One region of the Bradyrhizobium sp. F1.13.3 genome, then DNA from elsewhere that is predicted to be linked to it. Evidence: predicted binding sites of a transcription regulator. Region 1 holds the regulator's gene; the other holds the start of a gene.
What was found. The regulator PhoB, encoded in region 1, activates phosphate uptake and scavenging genes when phosphate is short. The targets are predictions, from matches to a motif close to TGTCATNNANCTGTCAT.

Region 1 (3,404 bases):
GCAGCGCCTCTGCATCGCCCGCACCGTCGCGGTGAGGCCCGAGGTGATCTTGTTCGACGAACCCTGCTCGGCGCTCGACCCGATCTCGACCGCCAAGGTCGAGGAGCTGATCCAGGAGCTATCCGAGGATTACACGATCGCGATCGTCACTCACAACATGCAGCAGGCGGCGCGCGTCTCCGACAAGACCGCCTTCATGTATCTCGGCGAGCTGATCGAGTTCGACGACACCAGCAAGATCTTCACGTCGCCGACCGACCGGCGCACGCAGGATTACATCACCGGCCGGTTCGGCTAGGAGACGCGACATGGGTTCTGAACATACCGCAAAGGCCTTCGATACCGACCTCCAGGAACTCACCCGCCTGGTCGCCGAGATGGGTGGCATCGCCGAGCGCATGATCGTCGAGTCCGTCGACGCGCTGATCCGCCGCGACGTCCCGCTCGGCCAGCGTGTCGTCGCCATCGACACCGAGCTGGACGCGCTGCAGAAGCGCATCGAGGAGCGTGCGGTGCTCACCATCGCCCGCCGTCAGCCGATGGCGGTCGATTTGCGCGAGATCGTCGGCGCCATGCGCGTCGCGACCGATCTCGAGCGCATCGGCGACCTCGCCAAGAACATGGGCAAGCGCGTCGCCGCGCTGGAGACGGACTTCCATCCGCTCAAGCTGTTCCGCGGCCTCGAGCACATGACCGACCTCGTGCAGCAGCAGGTCAAGTCGGTGCTGGACGCCTATGCCGCGCATGATCTCCCGGCGGCGATGGCGGTGTGGAAGGGCGACGAGGAGGTCGACGCCATCTGCACCTCGCTGTTCCGCGAGCTCCTCACCTACATGATGGAGGATCCGCGCAATATCTCGTTCTGTATTCACCTGATGTTCTGCGCCAAGAACATCGAGCGGATCGGCGACCACGCCACCAACATCGCCGAGACCGTGTTCTACATGATCGAGGGCCAGGCGATCACCGACAAGCGGCCGAAGGGCGACATGACGACCTTCGCCAACACGGTACCGAACACCTGAAGACTTAAGGAGCGACGACCCGATGGGCGCACGCATTATGGTGGTTGAGGACGAGGAAGCTCTGACCGAGCTTCTCCGCTACAACCTCGAAGGCGATGGCTATGACGTCGAGACGGTGATGCGCGGCGACGACGCCGACACCCGCCTCAAGGAGCACATCCCCGATCTGATCGTGCTCGACTGGATGCTGCCGGGCCTGTCAGGCATCGAATTGTGCCGGCGGCTTCGCACCCGTCCCGAGACCAAGCAGCTCCCGATCATCATGCTCACCGCGCGCGGCGAGGAGAGCGAGCGGGTGCGGGGTCTTGCGACCGGCGCCGACGATTACATCGTCAAGCCGTTCTCGGTGCCGGAGCTGCTGGCGCGCGTGAAAGGCCTGCTGCGGCGCGCGAGCCCCGAGCGGCTCGCCACCGTACTTGCTTTTGGCGACATTGAGCTCGACCGCGACAAGCGCCGCGTGGCGCGCTCGGGTCGGCCGATCGATCTCGGTCCGACCGAATATCGCCTGCTGGAGTTCTTCCTGGAGCATCCGGGCCGGGTGTTCTCGCGCGAGCAATTGCTCGACAGCGTCTGGGGCCGCGACATCTATATCGACGAGCGGACCGTCGACGTACATATCGGCCGCCTGCGCAAGCTGCTCAACCTCGGCCGCGAGCAGGACCCGATCCGCACCGTCCGCGGCGCCGGCTACGCGCTGGATGATCGGTTTGCCAAGGCGGAGCAGGTGTAGGAGATTTTGCGGTGTGATGTTGGCAGGTGATCTAGCGCTGCCGCCACAATCTCCGATGTCGTCCCGGCGAAGGCCGGGATCCATAACCACAGGGCGCGGTTTGGCGAAGACTCGGAGTTACCCTTTCGCACAACAACTACGTGCTCGGAGTATGGGTCCCGGCCTTCGCCGGGACGACATTCATTATTTTTGAGCCGTCATCGCGTCACGGCTCGATCCTGAAATCGAAACTGACTTACCGCGGACCCGGCTTCACCGGTGCGCGGCGCCGATCGGACGCCGGCTGGTAGGCAACGCGCGAGTGCTGGGCGCAATAGGGCAGGCCGGACAGCGCCCGGCCACCGCAGAAGAAGAAGTCCGGGCTCGAGGGATCGCCGACCGGCCAGTGGCAGGTCGCCTCGTTCAATTCCAGCAGCGACAGCCTCTGGCTCATCGGCACCACGTTGTCGTAGGTGACCGGATCCGGCTCAGCCTCGACCTCGAAGGCCTGCGCCAGCGCGGTGTTGCCGCGCGAGATCGGGCGGCTCACCCGCATCATGTGCTGCGCGGGGCGCGCCTTGCGCGGCCGGGGCGCTGCCGATGACGGGCTCTTGGCGCGGCCCGAAAGGCCGAGCCTGTGCACTTTGCCGATCACGGCATTGCGGGTCACATTGCCGAGCTCCGCCGCGATCTGGCTGGCCGAAAGTCCGGCCTCCCAGAGCTTTTTCAGCTGCTCGACGCGATCATCGGACCAGGTCAAAACCGTCATTGCACCCTTTCCCTCGCTGCGCGCCAGCCATCCTGGGGCCTCGCAGCGAATGCCTAAGCCTTCAAAAACCCGTGCCGCCAGAATCCCTTAAGGCTCGCCGGGCGTGACTAGAACGCCCGAACGTTTACGCCGGTACATAAGGACTTAGAGATCAGAACCACTGCACGAGATGTCGTATCTGACAATCCAAACGCTACAATATGGCGTGACTCCCGCGCAAGAGTCCGCCGACTCGCTTCCACATGTTCCGTGGTGAAATCCCGCAAAATCGGCACCGCAAGACTACGGATCCAGCGTTTCGCGAGGCTTTCCGGGCGGCATTGACACCGGTTTCACCGGGCCTAAGATAGTCGTGCGTGCCGCCCTCAAGAGGCGGCACGTTTCGTTTTCCGGGCCGGTCGATGGTGCGTTGCGCAATGCACGCACACCGTCCGCAACATTCAAGTGATCGTCATGACTAACAGCGTAGCGCCGCATTTGCTCCCCGTTTTCGCCAGGTCCGACCTCGGTTTCGAGCGTGGCGAAGGCTGCTGGCTGATCGCGACCAATGGCGAGCGCTATCTCGATTTCACCTCCGGGGTGGCGGTGAATGCGCTCGGTCATGCCCATCCGGCGCTGGTCGCGGCGTTGCAGGAGCAGGCCGCTAAGCTCTGGCACATGTCGAACCTGTTCCAGAGCCCGGACGGCGAAAAGCTCGCCGCGCGCCTGTGCAATGAAAGTTTCGCGGACTTCGTGTTCTTCTGTAATTCCGGCGCCGAGGCGCTGGAAGGTGTGATCAAGCTGGTCCGCCATCATCACTTCTCCAACGGGCATCCGGAGCGCTATCGCATCATCACGTTCGAAGGCGCCTTCCACGGCCGCACGCTGGCGACGCTGGCTGCGACGGGTTCGGCAAAATATC
Region 2 (3,404 bases), on a different contig from region 1:
TCAACGCGACCATCCGTGACCTCCGGAGCAAGCTCAAGGGGGCGCTGCGGCGGGTCGCGGAGCTGGAGGCGGCCGCCGACACCGACTTCCTGCTCGAAATTCCGAACCGGCGCGGCTTCGAACGCGAGCTCGCACGCGCCGTCGCCTACATGAAGCGCTACAGCGCCAGCGGCGCCCTTATCGTGCTCGACGTCGATCGGCTGAAGCCGATCAACGATTCCTTCGGCCATGCGGCCGGCGACGAGGTGCTGAAGGCGATTGCCACCACGCTGACGCGGCAGATCCGCGCCTCGGATGTGGTCGGCCGGCTCGGCGGCGACGAGTTCGCGCTGCTGCTCTGGAACCTCAGCGAGACCGACGCCAGGGCGAAGGCCGCGGCCTTCGAGCAGGCCATCGACGAATTGTCCTTTGTCTTTCGCGGCCAGCACGTGAGCGCGGGCGCCTCCGCCGGGGTCGCCCTGCTCGGAGTGCAGTCCGACGCCGCGCGCGCCCTGGAGGAGGCCGATGCTGCCATGTATGTGCGCAAGGCCCATCGGCGACACGAGCCGCGCATCAGGCTCGTCAGCAGCTAATTACAGCGTGCCGAGGTCTTTCGGTACGTTGCCGAAGCTGCGGAGCAGTTTGGCGTCACCGAATTCGCCGGTCATGGGATCGCCGCTGCGGCTGAACGCGACCGCGCCGGTGTGGCCGGCGCCGTGCGACATAATCTCGGCGCGCCGTAACGCGGCCGCCACGCTCTGGCATTCCTCGGCCGCACCTGCGACCGGCGATCCGTCCTCGTCGGTGAGGAAGGGTAATGCAACGTAGTAGGTGACATCGGACATGGTCGGCTCCGATAGTTGACAGCTCAGGCGGCGCTGCTCTTGCTCCGCATCTTGCTGCGCGAGGTCTCCGGAATGCAGCCGGCGGAAATCGCCGCCTGCAATTCCTCCAGCTCGGCCTCCAGATATTCGTTGGCCATGATTAGCGCCTTGATGGTGCTGCGCAGATTGCCGTCGCACATCGCGATCGCCTGATCGCAGGCCTGTTCATAATGGCTGTTGTCGAGAAGGACGGTTGCCGACATCTGCGTTTTCCTTGGACGGTTTTCCGGGGCGTTGGTGCTCAAATGTTCTTATTTTGTTCCTTTCGAGTCAAGCGGATTCAGGTGCGGCGGGGCCGCCCTAAAGTTCTACCTGTGGATCAGGCGATGATGTCGGGCGTGATCTGGTCTTCGATGAACGCGATACGGTCACGCAACAACAGTTTGCGTTTCTTCAACCGCTGTAACCGCAACAGGTCGGGGGCGGGCGATTGATGCAGTGCATCGATCGCCGCATCGAGATCTCGGTGTTCCTGGTGCAACCGGGCGAGCTCGGATTCGAGTTCGCGCGCATCTTCATTGGTCATGTCTGCGGTGGCCGAAAAACCGATAGGCGTGAGATTAAGGCTGTGGATGCCCTGTGGAAACTATCGTCCTTGCGCGCCGTGATCGCAAGCGATCTCGGGCTGTCCCGCGTCGATCTCCCGCGAGATATTTCTGCGGTCGCTCCCGAGTTGCGCAAGCGCATTGATATCACGGATTTATCCCGCGTGGTTCCCTTACTCACGCTTCGTTACATATGAATTTTCAAAAATGACAGTGCGACGACGGATACCCCATCGACAGAACGAATCGGTGATGTACACTTCGTTGTCCGGTCGAATCCAAGGTTCCCCCCTACCGAGGAGGTTTCGAATGACAATTCAGGCACATCTGGTTGAATTGGAACGGAAGCATAAAACTCTCGAAAACGAATTGCACGAAGCTCTCGTGCACCTTTCAACAGACGACCTGCAAATTGTTGAGTTGAAGCGCCGGAAGTTGATGGTCAAGGACCAGATCGAGCGTCTCAGGCACGGCGACACGCTCCACTAGTAACCCCTGCAACAGCGTAGAGTTGAACGTACCCTTTCTGGCAGGGATGGGAGCCTTTGCGCTCATCCCTGCTGCGAGGTGCATCGTGCAAGGATTTGCGCGGCTCTAGATTCGTGTCTGGGCGCGGTTCTTCACGCGCAACCGCAATCCACTTCGCTTTAGAACACTAGATGTTTGCGAGCTCGGCGACGTGATCCGCGATCGCGAGCGATGACGTCAATCCCGGCGACTCGATGCCGAACAGATTGATCAGGCCTTCGACGCCGTGATCGCGCGGACCTTGCATCAAGAAATCCTGCGTGGCCACCGCCGGCGGCACGATCTTCGGACGGATGCCCGAATAGCTCGGCATGAGCGCGCCGTCAGGCAGCGTCGGCCAGTATTTGCGGATGGCCGGGTAGAAGCGTTCGGCGCGCGACGGATCGACCTCATAGTCGATCGTTTCGATCCACTCGACGTCGGGGCCGAAACGTGCCTGCCCTGCCATGTCCAGCGTCAGATGCACCCCTAGGCCACCGGGCTCTGGCACCGGATAGATCAGGTGCGAGAACGGCGCCCTGGCATTGCAGCTGAAGTAGTTTCCCTTGGCGAGGTAGGCCGTCGGAATCCGTTCCAGCGGCATGCCCTCGATGTTGCGCGCCACCGCGGTCGCCGAGAGCCCGGCGGCGTTGACGAGGAGGCTGCATTGCAGCGTCATCGGCGCTTCGCCGCCCGCCTCGATCTCGATCACGCCGGCGGTTGCCTTGGCACGGATCAGCGGGGTGTGAAACGCGAAGGCCGCGCCCGCGTCCTCGGCTTCGCCGCGCAGCGAGAGCATGTAGGCGTGGCTGTCGATGATGCCGGTCGACGGCGACAGCAGCGCGGCGTCGCAGGCGAGCGCCGGCTCCAGCGCAGATGCCGCATCGCCCGCGAGCAGCTGCATGTCGAGCACGCCGTTGGCCTCGGCATGCGCCTTGATCGATTGCAGCTTCTCGGTCTCTTTCGGATTGGTCGCGACGATCAGCTTGCCGCAATTCCTGTGCGGGATGCCGCGCTCGGAACAGTAACGGTAGAGCGCGTGCTTGCCGTCGACGCACATGCGCGCCATCCAGCTTCCGGCGCGGTAGTAGATGCCGGCATGAATCACCTCGCTGTTGCGCGAGGAGGTGATGGTGCCGATGGCATCGGCTTCCTCGAGCACGATCACCTCGCGCCCGGCCTGCGCCAGCTTTCGAGCCACCGCGAGCCCGATCACGCCGGCTCCGATGACAACGCAGTCGACCCTATCCATGGTTGTGCAGGACGTCCGTTCGAAGCGACGATGGCCTCACGCCTGGGGACGGCGGCGCGGGGGCGTTTTCCGTTAAGGAAGCATTTATCATGTCAGGGCAATTGCCGTATTTGATGCCACATTTTTCCGTTGCGCGTACAGGCGTTTACCCGATCCAAACCCGCGAGGCCAGACAATCCGACGTTGAAATCGCGGGTGGCTGATGGCTGAGAAGAACTGGCACGCGGGCAGCGCGCT

Region 2: a site for PhoB is predicted at 1,616-1,632, ahead of ABIB66_RS31395 (YdcH family protein). Genes of this name have one in related genera too.

Annotation. Positions count from the first base shown of each region.
Region 1 is NZ_JBEPRI010000002.1:314,357-317,760, reverse strand. Features, by position in the region: gene pstB (phosphate ABC transporter ATP-binding protein PstB) at 1-298, shown strand, start outside; gene phoU (phosphate signaling complex protein PhoU) at 309-1,025, shown strand; gene phoB (phosphate regulon transcriptional regulator PhoB) at 1,048-1,755, shown strand; gene ABIB66_RS06370 (GcrA family cell cycle regulator) at 1,991-2,503, opposite strand; gene ABIB66_RS06365 (aspartate aminotransferase family protein) at 2,957-3,404, shown strand, end outside.
Region 2 is NZ_JBEPRI010000014.1:134,885-138,288, reverse strand. Features, by position in the region: gene ABIB66_RS31415 (GGDEF domain-containing protein) at 1-572, shown strand, start outside; gene ABIB66_RS31410 (hypothetical protein) at 573-824, opposite strand; gene ABIB66_RS31405 (hypothetical protein) at 848-1,066, opposite strand; gene ABIB66_RS31400 (YdcH family protein) at 1,183-1,389, opposite strand; gene ABIB66_RS31395 (YdcH family protein) at 1,718-1,897, shown strand; gene ABIB66_RS31390 (NAD(P)/FAD-dependent oxidoreductase) at 2,064-3,167, opposite strand; gene ABIB66_RS31385 (EAL domain-containing protein) at 3,370-3,404, shown strand, end outside.